3 regions of the Rahnella sp. JUb53 genome follow, and region 1 is predicted to be linked to each of the others. Evidence: predicted binding sites of a transcription regulator. Region 1 holds the regulator's gene; each other region holds the start of a gene.

What was found. Region 1 encodes ArgR, which controls arginine synthesis, uptake and breakdown. Its sites were predicted from a motif close to ANTGAATAAAAATACANT; they were not measured.
Positions count from the first base shown of each region.
Region 2: the regulator ArgR is predicted to act here: its motif matches at 2,261-2,278, upstream of argF (ornithine carbamoyltransferase).
Region 3: the regulator ArgR is predicted to act here: its motif matches at 2,810-2,827, upstream of argA (amino-acid N-acetyltransferase).

Region 1 covers NZ_SLYT01000005.1:82,320-89,478, forward strand. The annotation lists gene EC840_RS13460 (methyl-accepting chemotaxis protein) at 1-465, shown strand, start outside; gene fbp (class 1 fructose-bisphosphatase) at 590-1,594, opposite strand; gene mpl (UDP-N-acetylmuramate:L-alanyl-gamma-D-glutamyl-meso-diaminopimelate ligase) at 1,762-3,147, shown strand; gene yhcN (peroxide/acid stress response protein YhcN) at 3,464-3,727, opposite strand; gene yhcN (peroxide/acid stress response protein YhcN) at 3,928-4,191, opposite strand; gene argR (transcriptional regulator ArgR) at 4,632-5,102, opposite strand; gene mdh (malate dehydrogenase) at 5,570-6,508, shown strand; gene EC840_RS13495 (helix-turn-helix transcriptional regulator) at 6,596-6,868, opposite strand.
Region 2 covers NZ_SLYT01000007.1:219,918-227,076, forward strand. The annotation lists gene EC840_RS17555 (sugar phosphorylase) at 1-1,046, opposite strand, end outside; gene argF (ornithine carbamoyltransferase) at 1,222-2,229, opposite strand; gene rraB (ribonuclease E inhibitor RraB) at 2,398-2,817, shown strand; gene EC840_RS17570 (6-phospho-beta-glucosidase) at 2,935-4,368, opposite strand; gene EC840_RS17575 (PTS transporter subunit EIIC) at 4,433-5,965, opposite strand; gene EC840_RS17580 (MurR/RpiR family transcriptional regulator) at 6,113-6,853, opposite strand; gene EC840_RS17585 (GNAT family N-acetyltransferase) at 6,896-7,159, opposite strand, start outside.
Region 3 covers NZ_SLYT01000015.1:29,697-36,855, reverse strand. The annotation lists gene mltA (murein transglycosylase A) at 1-681, opposite strand, end outside; tRNA gene EC840_RS23705 (tRNA-Met) at 902-978, shown strand; tRNA gene EC840_RS23700 (tRNA-Met) at 1,041-1,117, shown strand; tRNA gene EC840_RS23695 (tRNA-Met) at 1,191-1,267, shown strand; gene amiC (N-acetylmuramoyl-L-alanine amidase AmiC) at 1,382-2,632, opposite strand; gene argA (amino-acid N-acetyltransferase) at 2,861-4,186, shown strand; gene ptrA (pitrilysin) at 4,270-7,155, opposite strand.

The DNA.
Region 1 (7,159 bases):
GGCATCGCATTCCAGACCAATATTCTGGCGCTGAATGCCGCGGTCGAAGCGGCGCGTGCGGGTGAACAGGGGCGTGGTTTTGCCGTGGTAGCCGGTGAAGTGCGCAGCCTGGCGCAACGCAGTGCGCAATCTGCCAAAGAAATTAAAGAGCTGATTGTTGACTCTGAAAGTCGCGTTTCTGAGGGTTCGGATATGGTGAAATCAGCCGCCGATACGATGCTGGAAATTTCCAGCGAAGTGACCCGCGTGACTAGTCTGATGCGCGAAATATCTATCGCAACCACCGAGCAGACTCATGGCATCGAACAGGTGAACGTGGCGATTACCCAAATGGATCAGGTGGCGCAGCAGAATGCGGCACTGGTAGAGCAGGCGACAGCGGCCACGCGTTCTCTGGAAGAACAGGCGCAGTTGCTGGCTGAAAGCATGGCGGTATTTAAGCTGAACCGGGCAGATCAGTTCTGATTTCTGGCCGTCGGGCTGAATAAAGAAAAGGTGGCTGAAAAGCCACCTTTTTACGTTCTGGAGTATTACTAAGTTACAGAGGTATCACGTTCATTCTTTGATGATTTTATTGAGGCAAGTTTGATTATTCATCCGGGAACTGCGCGATAAAGCGTTCTGCATCTTCGACCATTGAACTGTTACCGACAAAGAACGGCGCACGTTCATGCAGTTTTTGCGGAACGATATCCAGAATACGATTTTTACCGTCACTGGCTTTACCACCGGCCTGCTCCGCAAGGAAAGCCATCGGGTTGCATTCATACAGCAAACGCAGTTTTCCGTTCGGATGACTGGCGGTGCTTGGGTAAATATAAATGCCGCCTTTCAGCAGGTTACGATGGAAGTCTGCGACCAGCGAGCCGATATAACGTGAAGTGTAAGGACGCTGCGTGGCTTCATCCTGCTCCTGGCAATACTTGATGTATTTTTTAACGCCAAGAGGGAACTTGATGTAATTACCTTCGTTGATCGAGTACATGTTGCCCTTTTTAGGGAAACAGACTTTTTCGTGAGAAAGGCAGAACACACCGAGAGAAGGATCGTAAGTAAAGGCATGAACGCCAGCACCAGTGGTGTACACCAGCATGGTTGAAGAACCATACACGACGTAACCTGCGGCAACCTGACGATTCCCCGGTTGCAGGAAATCAGCTTCAGTAACCGGCTGGCCCAGCGGGGTGGTACGACGGTAAATGGAGAAGATCGTGCCGACGGAGACGTTTACGTCGATGTTGGAGGAGCCATCCAGCGGATCCATCAAAATGACGTATTTTGCATTTTCAGCGCGTTCGCCCTCGAAAATGACGATTTCATCTTCTTCTTCAGACGCGATACCGGCAATTTCACCGCGCGCCTTCATGGCTGCTTTTAGTTTTTCATTTGCGTACAGATCGAGTTTCATCTGCACTTCACCCTGCACATTCTCAGCACCACTGGTGCCCAGAATATCAACCAGACCCGCTTTGTTGATGTCGCGGTGAATGATTTTGGCGCCGAGTTTTATCGCTGAAAGCAACGCTGTCAGTTCACCGGTTGCATGTGGAAAATCCTGCTGCTTTTCAACAATAAATTCGCCTAACGTTTTCATGACACTTTCCCTGAATCGAGGATAGATAACGGTACGTTAATAAAAATTTCACAAGAGCGAAGGCAGTTTAGCCCAAATATATGGACGAATCATAGGCAAATCCATTTCTTCTGGAGGAATCTGAGCGGTAGAATAGCGGCTGACTTAAAGGCATCAATGGAAAATATATGCGCATTCATATTCTTGGGATTTGCGGCACGTTTATGGGCGGGCTGGCGATGCTGGCTCGTGCTCAGGGGCATCAGGTCACCGGTTCGGACGACAACGTTTATCCACCGATGAGTACGCTTCTGGAAAATCAGGGGATCAACCTGATCCAGGGCTACGATCCTGCACAGCTCAATCCGCACCCTGACCTGGTGATTATCGGCAACGCGATGACGCGCGGTAATCCTTGCGTCGAGGCCGTACTGGAGCAGGGGATCCCTTATGTTTCAGGGCCACAATGGTTGCATGACCACGTCCTTCCGGGACGCTGGGTTATTGCGGTGGCGGGTACGCACGGCAAAACGACGACGGCGGGAATGGTCACGTGGATCCTCGAGGCCTGCGGCTATGAGCCGGGTTATGTCATTGGCGGCGTGCCGGGCAATTTTGAGGTCTCTGCGCGTCTTGGCAACAGTCCGTTTATGGTGCTGGAAGCCGACGAATACGACTGCGCGTTCTTTGATAAACGATCCAAGTTCGTTCATTACAGTCCGCGTACACTGGTGCTCAATAACCTCGAGTTCGACCACGCTGATATTTTCGACGATCTCAAGGCCATTCAGAAACAGTTCCACCATCTGGTGCGTCTGGTGCCGGGCAAAGGCAAAATTATTTTGCCAGAGCACGACACACCACTGAAACAGGTCATGGCGATGGGATGCTGGAGTGAGCAGGAATTTGCCGGTGAAGCTGAAAATTGTGCATGGGATGCGAAAAAACTGACGCCAGACGCCAGCACTTTTGAAGTCTATCTGCACGGCGAAGTGGTCGGTCAGGTTAACTGGAATCTGGTCGGCGAACACAACATGCATAACGGACTGATGGCGATCGCCGCTGCCCGTCATGTTGGCGTTAAGCCGGAAGATGCCTGCAAAGCGCTGGGAGAATTTATCAATGCCCGCCGCCGTCTGGAGCTTCGCGGTGTGGAAAACGGTGTCAGCGTGTACGACGATTTCGCTCACCATCCGACAGCCATTTTGGCCACGCTTTCTGCGTTGCGCAGCAAAGTTGGCGGGACTGCGCGCATTCTTGCGGTTCTCGAACCTCGCTCTAATACCATGAAAATGGGGATGAGTAAGAATGAACTGGCACCGTCCCTGGGTCGTGCTGACGAAGTCTTCCTGTTACAACCGCAGCATATTCCATGGCAGGTGGCTGAAGTGGCTGAACATTGTATTCAGCCAGCGCACTGGAGCGCAGATGTCGATTCGCTGGTTGATATGGTGATCAAGGCTTCCCAGCCGGGCGACCATATTCTGGTGATGAGCAACGGCGGCTTCGGCGGCATTCACGGCAAACTGCTGGCGGCACTGGCAACCAAGGCGCAGGCTGTGCAAGAGCTGTAAAACGTAAATTGATGGAACCAGGCACAGCTCCGGCTGTGCTTTTTTTTGCCTTTTACCGACGGACAGGACTCTTTGAGGCAAAAATTTTGACAAAAAAAAAGCCCTCAAAAATTGAGGGCCAAAGGGTGTCGTCGGACAGGACGACGAGGGTATCGTTAGCCGGAGAGCAAGGCAGTGGCAGTGTCAGCTCTCCTTCCAGCCTCAACAGCGCAGTGTATTTTCGCTGTATTTCTTCGAACAGTGGCTGTTGAAACCCGGTAACGCTAATTCAAAATACTCAAACAGTGGCTTTGTATCAGGGACTTACTCAGGGATCTTACTGATAGATTTCTGCGGTTGCATGATAAGCGCCGTCGTTATGGGCTTCTATCACGCGGAAAGATTTAGCGCCTTTGCTGTCGGCTTTATCAGACAGTTGCTGGCGGATATCGGTCGGAACACCATCGACGCCGCTGACGCTGATTGTGCCCATAGGCTGTAAATTTTCTGCTTGCTGATTAGTCACCAGCTGAGCGGCGGATGCACCGAAAGAAACAGCAGATAACAGGCTTAGGGCGGCAATAGTAGTAATGATTTTCATGATAATTTCCTGAATTCACTGACGTTGTTAGATTATTTCGAGATCAACGTCGATTGATGTCTGGATTCATCAGAACTGTGATATCGGGTTCAGGAGTGCGTAAAGCCTACGGGAACGCAGATGATGCAGTGACAAATCCGTCTAGATGCGCATTGCGCGGGCCCGATTCATTCAGGCCCCTTCGCTACGTTTACCCGAACTTATTGGTAAATTTCAGCGGTCGCGTGGTAGTTACCTTCTTCACGAACTTCGATAACACGGAATGCTTTAGCGCCTTTGGCATCGGCTTTGTCTGACAATGCCTGACGGATATCAGAAGGTGCGCCGGCAACACCGCTCACGCTGATCATGCCAGTTGATTGCAGATTTGACGCTTGTTCCTGTGTTACAGGTTGTGCTGCAAAAACGCCAAATGACAGGGCAGATAGAATGCTTAATGTTGCGATTGTAGTTTTAACTTTCATGATTTTGACCTCGTCGATTTTATTATGTTTTCAATATCCGGTGCTTCACACCACGGAAATGAGTATACATCTAATAACTGTAAATATTAATAGTTTGCTAATAGTTATTTAGGTGTCTATGTGCATCCTATGTGTATTTTTAATAACTAAAAAGAATAAAAAACGCGTGAAAATTAGACTTTTTGTGTTAATTTTTCGTAAAATCAATAAATTGGGTGAATGTGGCTATTTGTGCTTATTTTTGCAGTGAATCACATCGTTGAAATCTTTCTGTGACGTGGTTGTGGTGCTTGTTAAGGGATTTAACAGGAATGACTGCGGGATGCTCTTGAAAGGGAACAGTGATTTAGAAAGGAGGTAGCTAAGAGGAGGCCAGAAAGCGTGTTCTTCTGACCTCTGGCACAGAAAAGGTGCTACAGCAGGTTCAAAATGAGGCGGATTTACAGTTCCTGCTCGAACAGACTGAGTATCGCGTCATGGAGTTGCTTAACGCTAAAGCCGCGGGCCGGTGTCGTGAAGATGGTATCATCGCCGGCAATCGTGCCGAGGATCCCTTCTGATTTACCCAGTGAGTCGAGCAAGCGGGCGATCAGTTGTGCCGCGCCCGGACTGGTGCGGATCACGACAACCGCGTCATTATGGTCTATATCCAATACCAGATTTTTCAGCGGGCTGGTGGTGGTTGGCACCCCAATCTCAGCAGGCAGGCAGTACACCATTTCCATCTTCGCATTACGGGTTCTGACAGCACCAAACTTGGTCAGCATCCGTGAGACTTTTGACTGATTGATATTTTCGAAACCGTCATCCTGAAGTGCGGCAACAATTTCGCCCTGAGAACTGAATTTCTCTTCCTTCAACAATGCTTTGAAGGCTTTGATTAAATCTTCCTGTTTAGCAGGATTACGCATTTTGCACCCTGGTCTCTGTATCATAGTTGTGTTGATTATGCAGATAATTGCATTTTTATGCAACTGTGCGAAGAGATGCAGATCCCGAATTATGCATCCGGCAAGGAACACAGGCGTTATGGGGAAAAAGGAGAGGTAATGGATATGCCAAAAATGTGCATTACGTTGAGACCACACCTTCAATCCCTCCTTTATCTGATGATCACGATTCAGCTCTCAACATTGGAGCGAATTTAACCATTTATTAACCTGGTGTGTTTTGTGCTGCTACTTTTAATAATGTCGCTTTCCGATAAAAAGTCATAAAAGACCGGAAAAGGTCGTTGCAAAGGGTTTTTTTTACTTTCTAAACGACCAACCTCAGTTTCTCTGCAGGTGAGCAATTGTTTTTAACAGCGTAAGTGATTAAGGTCACACTAAAATAATTCCACGACACTTATAAGTTAATGATAAAAAAGGAGTATAGGATGAAAGTTGCAGTTCTCGGTGCTGCGGGTGGTATCGGTCAAGCCCTCGCGCTTCTGCTCAAGACCCAGCTACCTTCCGGTTCCGAACTCTCATTATATGATATCGCTCCGGTTACTCCGGGTGTCGCTGTCGATCTCAGTCATATCCCCACAGCAGTTAAAATCAAAGGTTTTTGCGGTGAAGATGCGAAGCCAGCTCTGGTTGGCGCGGACATCGTCCTGATCTCTGCCGGTGTCGCCCGTAAACCCGGTATGGATCGGTCTGATTTGTTCAACGTGAACGCGGGCATTGTTCGCAATCTAATCCAGCAAGTGGCCAGTACATGCCCGAAAGCCTGCATCGGTATCATCACCAACCCTGTTAACACGACCGTTGCGATTGCGGCTGAAGTGTTGAAAAACGCCGGTGTATACGACAAAAACAAACTGTTTGGTGTGACAACGCTCGATGCTATTCGCTCTAACACTTTCGTTGCTGAACTCAAAGGTAAGCAGCCAGAAGACATTGAAGTGCCGGTCATTGGCGGGCACTCAGGGGTGACTATCCTTCCTTTATTATCTCAGCTTTCTGAAATCACGTTCAGTGACAGCGAAGTTGAAGCGCTGACGAAGCGTATTCAGAATGCCGGTACGGAAGTTGTAGAAGCTAAAGCGGGGGGGGGTTCTGCCACGCTTTCCATGGGACAGGCTGCTGCACGCTTCGGGCTTTCTCTGGTCCGGGCCTTACAAGGTGAAAGCAATGTGGTTGAATGTGCTTATGTTGAAGGGAAAGGCGAACATGCCCGTTTCTTCGCGCAGCCTGTTCTTCTGGGTAAAGAAGGGGTATCTGAGCTTATCAGCATCGGTGAGCTCAGCCATTTTGAACAACAATCCCTGGACTCAATGTTAGATATCCTGCGTAAAGATATCGAATTAGGCGAGCAGTTCATTAATAAGTAAGTCCTCATTGATTAAGGCGTCAACAAGCAGGCCATTGAGTCAAAGAGCCGCCAGAGAAATCTGGCGGTTTTTTCTGAATATTTGATTTTATACGCGCGTATCAGGAGTTGGCCGGCAACGACGTTCAATGATCTTTAATGTATTCGCATCAAAGTAACGGCTGGGCCAGATGAGCGACGGATGAATGCCCAGCGCACTGGCAATCAGCAATTCCCCCTTTGGCCACGGTCTTGATAACGCGTTTGAAAGCGTGGAAGAACTCAGCCCTGCAGAACGCGAAACCGCAGCCAGAGTTGTTCCTTTTTTACGAAGCGCTGCAATGATATCCGCCTGGTGCCAGTCTTTATTATTTGCCGTCATGATCTTTCCTTATGGGTTAAACAGATTATAAGAAGCTATAAGAGGCTATTGCCAAAAATATACATTCCTCGAGTGCTTGTTGTAATTTTATTTAGTCTCATCAATGTTTCCGAATAATAAGTTATTCTCTTATTCCGAAAATACATTCTTATTATCATTAAAACAAACAAGTAATTTAAATTTGCTTTTTGTGATTTGTCTCGATTTTTAGTGAATTTGTTGAATACATTTTATTAGGAAGCGTTATTGGAATGTTGTTATTTTTAGCAATTACATCGATATTAGTAATGT
Region 2 (7,159 bases), on a different contig from region 1:
AAACCGATGCCGTCGTGACTGGCTAAAAAGTTGAAATAGGTGGTGTCAGGGTAACGTGCTTCGGCATTCAGGCTTTGCGCCCACTGGGTGAGCGTGGTGGTGTCCTGGCGTAGAAAGGCGTGCAGCGTGAGCGGCGGCAGCGGGAACTGATACACCATGTGTGCCTCATCGCCTTCTCCGAAATAACTGATATTTTCGTGATGCGGCACGTTGGTTTCGGTGATGATCCGCGTGCCGGGGATCACTTCATCAAGGATGGTCCGCCAGACTTTGATGATGTTATGCGCCTGCGGCATGTGAATGCAGCGCGTCCCGGCCTCCTTCCAGATATACCCAATCGCATCGAGGCGGATCGACTGCCCGCCACTGGCGGCGTACTGCAACAGCACATCAATACTTTCCAGCAAAACCTGCGGATTTTTGAAATTGATATCCACCTGATCTTCACTGAACGTGGTCCACAGGTATAACTCATTGCCGTCGGCTTTGATAAACGGCGTCAGCAGCGGCGAGGCGCGGGGGCGCACAACGCGGCTGTAATCCAGCGCAGGATTCGAGGCAATAAAGTAATCTTTGTAATAAGGATCGTCATGCAGATAGCCTTTCATCCATTCGCTTGAGCGGGAGATATGGTTGATCACGCAGTCAAACATCAGGTTGAAATTAGCGGAAAGGTGATGAATATCCGACCATCCGCCGAGATGTTCGTCGATACGCCGGTAGTCGATGACGCTGAAGCCGTCGTCAGAGCTGTACGGATACATCGGCAGAATATGGATGTCGCTGATAATCTCGCGCAGATAGGTATTGGCGAAGTGATTCAGCGTCGCCAGCGGCGGTTGTTCGCCGTGACGAATATTGTCGCCATAAGTAATCAGATAAATGTTGGTGCCATCCACCCAATCGGTGGTGCGGTGCTTGCCGTAATTCCATTTGTCGGCGAGATGCAGGATTTTTTTCAGCAGGTCGGCGATGTGTTCCCTGGGGTAAATCCTGCTTAACAGGCTTTCCAGCCGCAGGACATACTCAAGATTAACTGAGCTCATATCGGTTCCTTCTTACTGCGTTTCTGTTTTTCTATTGAACAGGTTAAAACCAAAGCGCTTTAAAAAGGGTAGTTGAAAATGAGGTCTTCTGACGGGAACGGGCGGGATAAAGTGCAAAACGTTGTAAATATTGCGACGTGCAGAAAGTTCATCCTTACTGCACGTCGGGGATAAATCAGGCGTTGCTGAGCGTAGCGACCATCACCGCTTTGATGGTGTGCAGACGGTTTTCCGCCTGATCAAACACCACGCTGTGGCTGGACTCAAAGACGTCATCCGTGACTTCCATGCCGCCTTGCAGGCCGTATTCTTCCGCCATTTGCTTGCCGAGCGTGGTCTGGTCGTCATGGAATGCAGGCAGACAATGCAGGAATTTCACCTGCGGATTGCCGGTCAGCGCCAGCATCGCGCTGTTGACCTGATAAGCGCGCAGCAAATTAATACGCTCTTTCCAGACTTCTTTTGGCTCGCCCATGGAAACCCACACGTCGGTATACAGGAAATCAGCGTCTTTCACGCCAGCCGCAATATCTTCGGTCAGGGTGATATTGCCGCCATTTTCTTGTGCCAGATGCGTGCAGGTGGCGACCAGTTCAGCTTCCGGCCAGCAGGCTGAAGGCGCGACCAGACGCAAATCCAGACCGCTTAACGCGGCGGCTTCCAGCAGTGAATTGCCCATATTGTTACGGGTGTCGCCCAGATACGCCAGACGCATACCTTGCAGCGGCTGGCCCGGTAAATGCTCCTGCATGGTCAGCAGATCAGCCAGCAACTGGGTCGGATGGAATTCGTTGGTTAAGCCATTCCAGACCGGCACACCGGCGTATTGCGCCAGAATTTCGACTTTATCCTGACCGAAACCGCGATACTGAATACCGTCGTACATGCGGCCGAGGACGCGGGCGGTATCTTTCATCGATTCTTTATGGCCGATCTGGCTGCCACTAGGGCCGAGATAGGTGACTTTCGCCCCCTGATCATAAGCGGCAACTTCGAAAGAGCATCGGGTGCGGGTTGAGTCTTTTTCGAAGATGAGCGCGATGTTTTTGCCTTGCAGACTGGCTTTTTCGGTGCCGTTCTTTTTAGCGGCTTTTAATTCTGCGGAGAGTTTCAGCAGTGACGAAATCTCTGACGGGGTAAAATCCAGTAACCTGAGAAAATGACGTTTACTCAACAAACTCATGATGTCGCTCCATAGCGCGTAAGCATTTCGGATTGAATTAAAATTCAATTTAACTGGATGAATATGCAATTACAACCCCGCCGAGAAAACTTTCTCTTTAATAGTGGAGACGCGCCCTGCGGTGTGTGAAAATAGCGTACAAACGTCACATTGATTGAGGACAGAGATATGGCAAACCGTGAATTGCTGGAAGAACAACGTGAAGAGACTCGCTTAATCATCGAAGAACTGCTGGATGATGGCAGTGATCCTGACGCGCTTTACACTATCGAACACCACTTATCTTCAGAAAAGTTTGAAGTTCTGGAGAAAGCAGCAGTCGAAGCTTTCAAGCTGGGTTACGAAGTGACTGACCCTGAAGAACTGGAAGTAGAAGACGGTTCTCTTGTGATGTGCTGTGACGTGATCAGCGAAATCGCGCTGAAAGCGGAACTGATCGACGCTCAGGTTGAACAGCTGATGAACCTGGCTGAAGCCAACGGCGTTAACTACGACGGCTGGGGCACTTACTTCGAAGGCGATGACGACGAAGAAGGTGAAGAAGGCGAAGATTTCGTTGATGAAGATGATGACGGGAAACGTCATTAATCTGGCTCCCTCCCCTGCGAAGGGGAGGGCTGGGGTGGGGTATTGATGATAACTCTACATTTGATGTTGTCAGCTAAACCCCCTCCCGACCTCCCCCTTCGCAGGGGGAGGAGTTAATTAAAGCACTTCCCCGTTGCTCTCAATCACTTTCTGATACCAGCCGAAGCTCTCTTTTTTCGAGCGAGCCATGGTGCCGGTGCCATCGTCATTTTTATCCACGTGGATAAAGCCATAGCGTTTGCTGTACTGACCGGTGGTAAACGACACGCAGTCGATGCAGCCCCACGGCGTATAACCCATCAGATCCACACCATCTTCCAGCACGGCTTTTTTCATCTGCTCGATATGTGCTTTCAGATAAGCGATACGGTAATCGTCGTGAATAACGCCGTCATCACCCGCTTTGTCGATAGCACCAAAGCCATTCTCGACAATAAACAGCGGCTTCTGATAACGCTCGTACAAAATATTCAGGGTGTAACGCAGTCCGACCGGATCAATCTGCCAGCCCCAGTCAGACGCTTTCACGTGCGGATTCGGCACGCTGCCCGCAAAACCTGACAAACCGTTATCATCACTTGGATTGTGCGCTGAGATCGCGTTGCTCATGTAATAGCTCAGGCCGATGTAATCCGCACAGCCGTCGCGCAGCGCCTGCAAATCGCCGTCTTCCATTTTGATGTTGAAGCCACGGCGTTCCCACTCTTTCAGGGCATACGCCGGGTAATAACCGCGCATATGGACATCGCTGAACAGGAAGCGTTCGTGCATCGCCTCAACGGAATACATCACATCGTCCGGATGGCAGGAGAACGGATACAGCGGCACCATGGCGATCATGCAGCCAATCTGGAAATCAGGGTTGATTTCATGACCGAGCCTGACCACTTTGGCGCTGGCAACGAACTGATGATGCAGCACCTGATACATCGTTTCTTCCGGATTTTCCTCCCCGGTAAATACCACACCGGAGCAGCAATAACCGAACAACGGATATTTCCAGTTACGCTGGTTATTGATCTCGTTGAAGGTCATCCAGTATTTCACTTTGCCTTTGTAGCGTTCCATTACCACCTGGCTGAAACGTACAAAGAAATCCACTACCTGGCGGTTTTTCCAGCCACCGTATTCCTTCACCAGATGCCACGGCATTTCGAAGTGGGAAAGGGTGATCACCGGCTCGATATTGTGTTTGAGCAGTTCATCAAACATGTCGTCATAGAATTGCAGACCGGCTTCATTTGGCTGTAATTCGTCACCATTCGGGAAGATGCGCGTCCAGGCAATCGAGGTACGGAAACATTTGAAGCCCATTTCTGCGAACAGAGCGATGTCTTCTTTGTAATGCGAGTAAAAATCGACAGCTTCGTGATTCGGATAGCTGTAGCCGTCAAGCACGCCGTCGGTCATTACACGGTCAACGCCGTGCGCGCCGCCGGAAAGGACGTCACAGATGCTGATGCCTTTGCCGCCTTTGTTCCAGCCGCCTTCCACCTGATGTGCTGCGACTGCGCCGCCCCATAAGAAATCTTTCGGTAACTGATGACTCATTTGATTCTCCCTGGATACTTATTGAGGGCAGATTGCTTCTGCCCTGTAGATCGTAATGTCAGATTTAATTCATTTCTGCCTGAGTGGCACGTCGGGTTTCTGCCTGTACTTTTTTGGTCGCGGCAACGTCGGGTTCATCTTTAAATCCGACCAGCCAGGTAAACAGCGCACCGAGCACAAAGGCGACGGTAATCGACAGCAGGAAACCGAGGAACTGCGGCATGTGGCCTTCTTTGAAGAACACCGGCAGTACGGCGATACCCGGCAGACAGTAGCTCCATGACACGGCGTTAAAGGAACCGGCGATCGCACCGCCGATACCGCCCGCGACACAGCTGCACAGGAATGGTTTTTTCAGGCGCAGCGCCACACCGTAAATTGCAGGTTCAGTGATACCAAACAGGCCGGTGACGCCAGCGGACAGCGAGATACCTTTCATTTCGCGGCTGCGGGTTTTCAGGTACACGCCAAACATACTGCCGGTCATCGCGAAGACCGCGGAAGCCTGCAGACCGGTAAAGGTGTCATAACCCAGCGTAGCGTAGTTGCCGACGGTGACCGGCGTAATACCCCAGTGAACGCCGAGCGTTACCAGCGGCTGCCAGAATGCACCTACCACGAAACCGGCAATGGTCGGGCTGAGGTGATAAAGGGTGTTATAAACGCCGCCAATCGCGCCACCAATCAGGTTTCCGACCGGGCCAAACACCAGCAGCGTCATCGGTACCATAATCGCGATACAGAACATCGGTGTGAACAGATTGCGGATCACCACCGGCAGCACTTTATTAAAGAAGTGCTCGATATACGACATTGCCCAGACCATCAGAATGATCGGGATAACAGACGCGGTATAGCTCAGGTATTTCACCGGAATGCCGAGGAAATCGAGCGTCGGTGCGGAAACCGGAATACCGACTACATTCTGCAGGATATTCGCCATATCAGGATTGCTGACTGCTTCACGCATCAGCTGTTGCATGGCCGGATCGGCGGAGTTGATCGACGTAATTTTAAACGCCGTCACCATATTCATGTAATCAGGGCTGATCAGCGCGCAGGCCGTAATCACTGCGGTAAACGGATTGACGTTGAATTTTTTGGCTGCGGTAAACGCAATCATCACCGGCAGGAAGGTAAACGCTGTCCAGGACACAAAGTTGAGAATACGGTAGGTGCCGCTGTTCGCGTCCATAATGCCGACGGCAGCGAGGAAGGAGATAATTCCCTGCAAAATACCGCACGCCGCAAGCTGATAAAGAAACGGTGTAAAGATGCTGGAGATAACATCCATTACGCGGCTGACGATGCCCACATTGGGCGCGGAAACCGGTGCGTTTTCGTCAATCTCAATCAGTTTCAGAACCTGTTTATACGCGTCGCTCACGTGGTTGCCGATCACTACCTGCATCTGGCCGCCGGCCTCGATAACTGTAATCACGCCTTTCACGCGTTTTAATTCTTCTTTATCGACGGCGTTATTATCTTTCAGAACAAAGCGTAAGCGGGTGGCGCAATGTGTGATGCTAATCACATTATTATCGCCGCCAATATATTTAACAATATCCTGAGCTGTCTGAGCGTAATCAATAGCCATTATTTATTATTCTCCTGCGGGTATACAGAGGTGAGCTTTTTTGTTTTTTTACTCGTTGGCAGGAGTGTAGCAAAAGAAAGGGTATTGTCACGATATAACAAAAAACAATTCGGGTGATTTGTTACATCTTAAAAACACCCTGTTTTTTCATTGCGCTGAGTCACGTTTTATTAAAGGTAATTTCTTTCCGATGGTTTCAATAATATAAAGTACGGGGATCTGAGTAGTAATATTATATTGCCCTTCGAGCACGATTTGCGGCATGTGGTAGGAAATGTTGAGGTCTGCCATCCGCGCCAGCGTTGAGGTTTCGCTGTTAGTCAGGCTGATGATCTTGCAGTTATGCTGGCTGAACTGCGTGGCAAAACGCAGGACTTCTTCCGTTTCACCGGAGACAGAGAGAATAATGGCGATAGCATCTTTATACATATCGCTGTTGATCGGAAAATAAGGGTCGTCAATAAAAGTGCTGAATTTCCCGACATTCGAGAAAAAGCGTGCGCTGTATTTTCCCAGTGAACCGGATGTTCCCACGCCAACAAATATAATACGCTGGGCATTCGCTATTTGTTTTGCCGCCTCATCTAATAACTCATCGAACTCGCTGTTATTAATACTTTTGAAATAGCTGATGATCTCGCTAATTCCAAATGAAACAGGCGGCTTTTCTTCATGTTCTAAAAACAGTTTAAAACGGATACGAAACTCAGAGTAACCGTCGCAATCCATTTTCTTGCAAAAGCGCAGAACGGTTGTCGTTGAGACGCCCGCCGCATCAGCCAGTTCACGTATGGTCATGTACATGACCTTATCGCCATTTTTGACGATGTAGTTATAGACCGTCAGTTCCAGTTCGTTTAACGCTGAAATGGCTTTGTGTGTGAACATGTGATGCCTGTTTGCAAAGAGCTGATAAAGAAAGAAACGGTGTCAGAGATGTTTTAACATCGTCACTTCACAGTCGACATGGCCGGTATTGCCCATTGCGCCGTCAATGTGTTGAAAACCCAGACGCTCATACAGCGCGATAGCCTGTGTAAGACTGGCGGTGGTTTCCAGATAGCAGCGGGCAAAACCCTGTGAGCGCGCATGTTCAATGGCCTGAAGCGCCAGACGTTTCGCCAGCCCCTGACCGCGCAGGGAAGGCATGAAATACATCTTCTGTAATTCACACAAATCGTGTTCTGCGCCTGA
Region 3 (7,159 bases), on a different contig from region 1:
CGACATGTTTTCGCGCGCTACTTCACCACGGTCGATCAGCACTTTGCCGATACTGCGGTAAGCATGGCCATTCTTGCCGGCATAACCAAAGAACATGAACGGGCGACCATCGCCGTAATCGACATACCCGCTGCCCTGCACTTCCATCATGAAGTTATCCATCAGGGAATTGGTCCAGGCGACGACGTAATTATCGCTCAGGGCTCCGGAATAAATCGAGGCACGGTCAGGCAGACGACCGCGTTTTGGCGGCATACGGTACAGCGGATACTGGAATTCACCCTGACGCGTATAACGCGCCTGCACCACTGGCGTGTAATAGCCGGTCAGCTGAACGTTACCGAAATTGTCAGCACCTTCCATCTGATAAGCGCTGATGCCGTACTGGCTCAGATTGCGGGTATCCGCGCCGGACCGTAACCATTGTTCGACAGCCTGAAATGTCGTGTTGTTACGACCGTATAAAGAAGAAGAGGCAATCTGAACTGCGGCAACCTGATTGGAGTAATCCAGCGCATTAACCGGTTTGCCCGTCGCATTCGGCTCATTCACGTATTCAAGCGCATTATCCAGGCGACCATCTTTATACTGCTGACCACGGTCGGTTGGTCGCGAGGAACATCCCGCCAGTACCGCTATCACCAGACCACCCAGCAGATATTTACTCCAACGTCCTTTCATTATTGCCGCGCTCTCTTACATTCAGGGAAATGACTGGCGAAACGATAACAAACGGCCTGTCAGAAAGGAATTGTCACAGTCGAAAAAAGTGTACTGACTCAAATTGCGCCTCAAACGGTCATTTTGTGGATAAAAAGCCAGCAACTAAGTGCTTTATTTGAATAAATTCAAAAAAGGGTTGCACGAAATCTCATGGGGAGTATAGTTCGCCTCCATCGGACGCGGGGTGGAGCAGCCTGGTAGCTCGTCGGGCTCATAACCCGAAGGTCGTCGGTTCAAATCCGGCCCCCGCAACCAATTCGATTTCGATGTATGAAATGCTCAGTTGAATTGTACGATGAAGTAAAGCAGTATACGGACGCGGGGTGGAGCAGCCTGGTAGCTCGTCGGGCTCATAACCCGAAGGTCGTCGGTTCAAATCCGGCCCCCGCAACCAATTCGAGACTGAAGTATGAAGATGCTCAGTTCGGATAATGTGATGAAGTAAAGCAGTACCAAGTAGTGACGGACGCGGGGTGGAGCAGCCTGGTAGCTCGTCGGGCTCATAACCCGAAGGTCGTCGGTTCAAATCCGGCCCCCGCAACCAACTACTTAAAAATCAGTATTATTAAGCAGTAAAACATCAGGCACCTTAACGGGTGTTTTTTTGTATCTGAATTCCGGTAAACAGCGGGAACGCACTTCCCGCCTCACAACAGAATCATCCTCTCGCCGACATCCCGCCCTGAACAAAGTACGCTTTGATCCCGGCCAGAATGGACTCCGCCACCTGCTGCTGAAAATGCGCAGTCCGAAGTTTTTTCTCTTCATTGATATTACTGATAAACGCCGTCTCGACCAGAATCGAAGGAATATCCGGCGCTTTCAGCACAGCGAATCCAGCCTGATCGACTTTGTTTTTGTGCAGATGATTAATCTTACCCATCCGCGTCAGCACTTCTTTACCGAATTTCAGGCTATCACTGATGGTCGCAGTCTGAACCAGATCAAACATCGTATGATCGAGATAGCGGTCACCGCTTTTGCTGACGCCGCCTATCAGGTCGGATTCATTCTGCGTTTGTGCCAGAAAACGTGCCGCTGAACTGGTTGCGCCTTTCGTTGATAACGCAAACACCGACGATCCTTTGGCAGCCCGGCTGGTAAACGCATCCGCATGAATTGAGATAAACAGATCTGCCCGCAGCTTTCGCGCCTTTGCCACGCGGACTTTCAGCGGAATAAATACGTCTTCATTGCGGGTCATATACGCTTTCATATTCGGCTCGCGCGTAATGAGCTTCTGTAACCGGCGTCCAATCTGCAACACCACGTCTTTCTCACGCGTTTTATATTTGCCGATAGCACCCGGATCTTCGCCGCCATGTCCGGGATCGAGCATGATCACCAGCGGCCGACTGCGCCCAGCCTTACCGTCTTTCTTGGTTTCCGGCGGCAGCGTTCTTGCGACATCCCCGCGGTTATAGTCTTCCAGTAATGCCAGCAGAGGATCGTCCTGAACACTGACTTCCCCTTCTTGCGGATAAAGGTCGACAACCAGACGGTTATGAAACTCCGCCACTGGTTTAAGCGTAAAGACATGCGGACTGATGGCCCGCTTGAGTTCCAGCACCATACGGACCGTTTTGGTATCGAACTGCCCCACCCGCGCCTGGCGGATATAGGGATCACTTTGCTGAACTTTCTCGCCCAGACCTTTAAGCACGCTGTTCAGGTGGACGCCCTCAATATCAATGACCACTCGCGGCGGATCATTAAGCAGAAACTGCTTATATTTTAAGGGAGTGCTGGATTCAAGAGTAATGCGGGTATACGTCGAGGAAGGCCAGATGCGTACCGCGATAACCTGTGAGCTGGCGGCAAAACCTACTTTACTGACACTAAGCATCCAGGAGGCAGCTACGGTTTGAAGAAGGCGTCGTCGTCCGGGATTGTGATTATCGTCAGTCATGCAGTCTCAAAAGTATCTAAAAGTAAAAAACAGGTGATAAAAAAATCAGTTTGCGAATTCTAGCGAATCGAATCCCGCATGTCATTCCCTAACATTTATTCGATTTATCAATTTGTTGCCTGTTTGTAATCAGTGTTAATTCAAAAACAGAGATTTCTTACTTGCCACACGGCCCCAAAAGAATAAAAATACAAAAATTACGAATAAAAATTCAAACGAGGTTTTGCCGTGAAGGAACGTAGTACTGAACTGGTTCAGGGATTTCGCCACTCAGTTCCCTATATCAATGCTCACCGTGGCAAAACATTCGTTGTCATGCTCGGTGGTGAAGCCATTGAACATGAGAACTTCAGTAATATTGTCAATGATATCGGCCTGTTACACAGTCTGGGTATTCGTCTGGTGGTCGTTTATGGTGCCCGTCCGCAGATTGATGCGAACCTTTCTGAGCACAATTACGAACCGATTTACCATAAAAATATCCGCGTCACTGACGCCCGTTCACTGGAACTGGTTAAGCAGGCAGCCGGCCTTTTACAGCTTGATATCACCGCCCGGCTTTCAATGAGCCTGAATAATACGCCACTGCAGGGCGCTCACATCAACGTGGTCAGCGGCAACTTTATTATCGCGCAGCCGCTGGGAGTGGATGACGGTATCGATTACTGCCACAGCGGCCGTATCCGCCGTATTGATGAAGAAGCCATTCATCGTCAGCTCGACAGCAATGCCATTGTATTGCTAGGTCCGGTTGCGGTTTCCGTTACGGGTGAAAGCTTCAACCTGACATCAGAAGAAGTGGCAACGCAGCTGGCGATTAAGCTTAAAGCCGAGAAAATGATCGGCTTCTGTTCTTCACAGGGGGTCATTAATGAGGAAGGTAATATCATTTCCGAATTGTTCCCGAATGACGCGCAGGAACGGATTGATCAGATGGAATCCAGTGGCGATTATCTTTCCGGCACAGTGCGCTTCCTGCGTGGTGCGGTGAAAGCCTGCCGCAGCGGCGTTCGTCGCAGCCACCTGATCAGTTATCAGGAAGATGGTGCGCTGGTTCAGGAATTGTTCTCCCGCGATGGCATCGGTACGCAAATCGTCATGGAGAGCGCTGAACAGGTTCGCCGCGCCACCATTAACGACATCGGCGGTATCCTTGAACTGATCCGCCCTCTGGAGCAACAGGGCATTCTGGTGCGTCGTTCCCGCGAACAGCTGGAAATGGAAATCGATAAATTCACGATTATCGAACGGGATAATCTGACCATCGCCTGCGCCGCGCTCTATCCGTTCCATGACGAAGGCATTGGCGAAATGGCCTGCGTTGCCGTTCATCCGGATTACCGCAGTTCTTCACGAGGTGAGATGCTGCTGCAGCGTGTTGCCAGCCAGGCAAAAATGATGGGACTAAACCGTTTATTTGTCCTGACGACGCGCAGCATTCACTGGTTCCAGGAACGCGGTTTTAAACCGGCAGAGGTAGATGTATTGCCGATCCAGAAACAGGAAATGTACAACTATCAGCGTCGTTCAAAAATCCTGATATCTGAGCTGTAACTCTCCGTACTGAACGGTGACTTATAAAAAACAAAAAGGACGCAAAAGCGTCCTTTTTTAGTTTTCTGCTGGTTCCTGCAAAATTATTCAGCAGATTTGGGTTCCAGCGTTTTCTGCAATGTCGACGTATCTGGCCAGGTTTTAAAACCTGCCGGTGTGGCATATTGCGGTATTTTGCTGTCATTGCCAGAAACCTGAGACAACATCGCCAGCCCTTCTTGCTTAATCACCGCTTTCTGGAAGTAATCCGCCAGCTGGGTTTGTGTCAGACCGGCAATCACGCGGATGACATTCGCTCTGGTATCAAATTGCGCATTTCCGCGACTGAAATCATTACCGAACCGATCGGCTTCTTCATCAAGTGTTTGCGGATTCTGCTGCATTTCGTTGACCAGCCCCTGCTTGTACTGCAGGAACTCAGCATCTTTCATTTCACGCAGGCGTTTTTCGGCTTGTGGATAAAATGCCAGATAGCGCTGATACAGATAGTCAGGTTGTTTGCTGTTACTTTGCAGCAGGAAACCAATCCCCCACTGTTTTCCGACAGGAATTGGGAAAGCAAAGACAGCGTATCCCAGTTGCTCCTGAGTACGCAGCTGGCTGTAGAACCAGGGCTGAATAATCTGCCCGAGCAGTGCGCTGTATCCCATACTCTGGACTTCATCGTAGCCTGTTGGCACATAAACGGCAGCCAGCGCGGAGTCCGAACTGGTCCCGACACGCTGAATATTGGCTTTAACCGGCTCAGTCACCTGCGCCTGCTCGCCACGCCACCATTTGTCTCCGTGTGCGCCAAGCTTTTGCATGATCTGTTGCGACATGGCTTTAACCTGAGCGGCAGTCATATTACCGACAACCATCACTTCTACGGCGGCATGATGTACCAGTTGTTCACGGTAAGCGTTCACATCTTCAAGGGTGATGGCGGAAACCAGTTTTTCTCGTTCGCTGCGCTCGGTATAAGGCACGCGGGAAAGCAGCTGAACAGGTTGCAGCGCAAGTTCAAACGCTTTTCCTTTATCTGCTGAAGCCAGTCGTTCGAGATACCAGGATTTCGCCTGATCCAGCTGTTCCTGTGTCGGTTTGAAGTCAGGATAATTGTCTACCAGCGCTGCCAGCAAATCAGGCAGGCACTCGGTAAAACCTGTGGCTGTAAATTGCAGGCCATTGTCCGGCGATGTGCCGAAAGTAATCCCACCGATGGAGGCCTGATAGCTCAGTTGATCGAACGCTACGCCGGTCAGATAATCCGTAAGACCGTACAGCACCTGATTTTTAGCCGTGCTGAGCGCCTGATCGTTGCGGAAAGAGACTGTCACATTGGCTTTTGGCTCGTCAGCAAAGTATCTGCTGGGCATGTAAAACACCCGTAAACCTTTTTCGTCCACCAGCAGTTCAGGTTTTGTCGCTTTAGAGTCTTTGGTCACCAGCGCGAGTGACTCAGGGATATAGGGATTCAGTGCCGGCAGTGATAACGCGATAGTTTGCCCGATGGTTTTCCATTGCTCATAGGTCTGAGGCGGTACTTTATCGACCTGATAAGGCGCATTCACGAAGTAAGCCATTTTATTGTGCGGCTCATTTGGGCTGATTATCCAATAGCGCGCATTTTGCGGCGTCATTTCATCCAGACGGGATCCAATGGCCTTGGGGTCGTATTGATCTGTCAGATAAGGCGAATCGAGAACGTGCTCAACCGGTACGCGCAGCATGGTATCCACCAGCCATTCGACGTAATCCATATCCCGCGTTAATGCCGGATACCGGAAATCGAGCGCCATCACGTGCGCAATTTCATCAAAATAGGGCTTCTCAATACCCCTGGCGCGCATCTCATTGAGATAACTGAATACAGCGGCAATCACGGTGTCACGCTGTGCGAGCCCCTTATCCGTCAGGGAAACCGAGATATTGAAGACGCCCATATTACGGTTCACCATCGGATCAGCACCGGCGCTTATCCCGTCAGCATAACCCTGTTTCTGTAACCAGTCAGAGAGTGTATTCGGGCTGCGGTTGCCAATCAGATAGCTGATATAGGTGTCAGTTTTACTGCGAAAATCTGCGCTGTTGTTATCGATGGCAAATTCAATGCGTAATTCTTTGCGGGGTTGTGCGGGAACAAAATGGATGAACTCCCCTTTCTGTTCAGCGGTTAACGTGGGCACCGTGATTGGCGGAACCACCGCGTGATGATTGGCTATCTGACCAAAGGTCGTTGAGGCCAGTTCTGCCAGTTCCGGCAAAGACTTATTACTGTAAATCACGCCGACCATCAGGTTAGCGGAATAATAGCGGTGATAAAAAGCCGTCAGTTCATCATGCAGCTTGCTGCCGGGTTTGTCTTTCAGGGTATCCAGATTCCCCCCGGCGAAACGGGCTGCCGGATGCTCAGGGTTCAATGTCTCTGCGCGAACCTGCGCCATGCGCATTCCGTCTCGGGAGCGTGCCATCGTCAGCTCAGCGTTGACAGCGTTACGCTCGCGGTCGCCATTAGCGGGATCCAGTAAAGGCTCGCCAATGGCATCGGAAAGGCGATCAACGGCCTCCGGCAGAGCGTCATTTTCTACTTCCAGATAAAAGGCCGTGCGGTAAGAAGCCGTGCTGCCGTTATGACTACCGCCGTGTTTCTTAAGGAATTCAGAAAGGCTTTCAGGCTGAGGATATTTCTTAGAACCCATCAGCAACATGTGTTCGGTATAGTGAGCCAGGCCTAATTGGGAACCGGGATCTTCCAGTGATCCGACAGGAATAGCCAGTGCAGCGAGAGACTTGGGGGCTTGAGGATCAGATACCAGCAAAACGGTCATATCATTCGCCAGTTTGATGGCCTGATACTGACGCGGGTCGTTCTGACTTTTATTGATAGCTTGTGGATAAGGCTGCCAGTCGGCTGCACTTGAAACAACAGGGGCCCAAAAGGTCAATAACAACAGTAACCCGGAAATACGGGTAACCTGTTTTAACATTGCC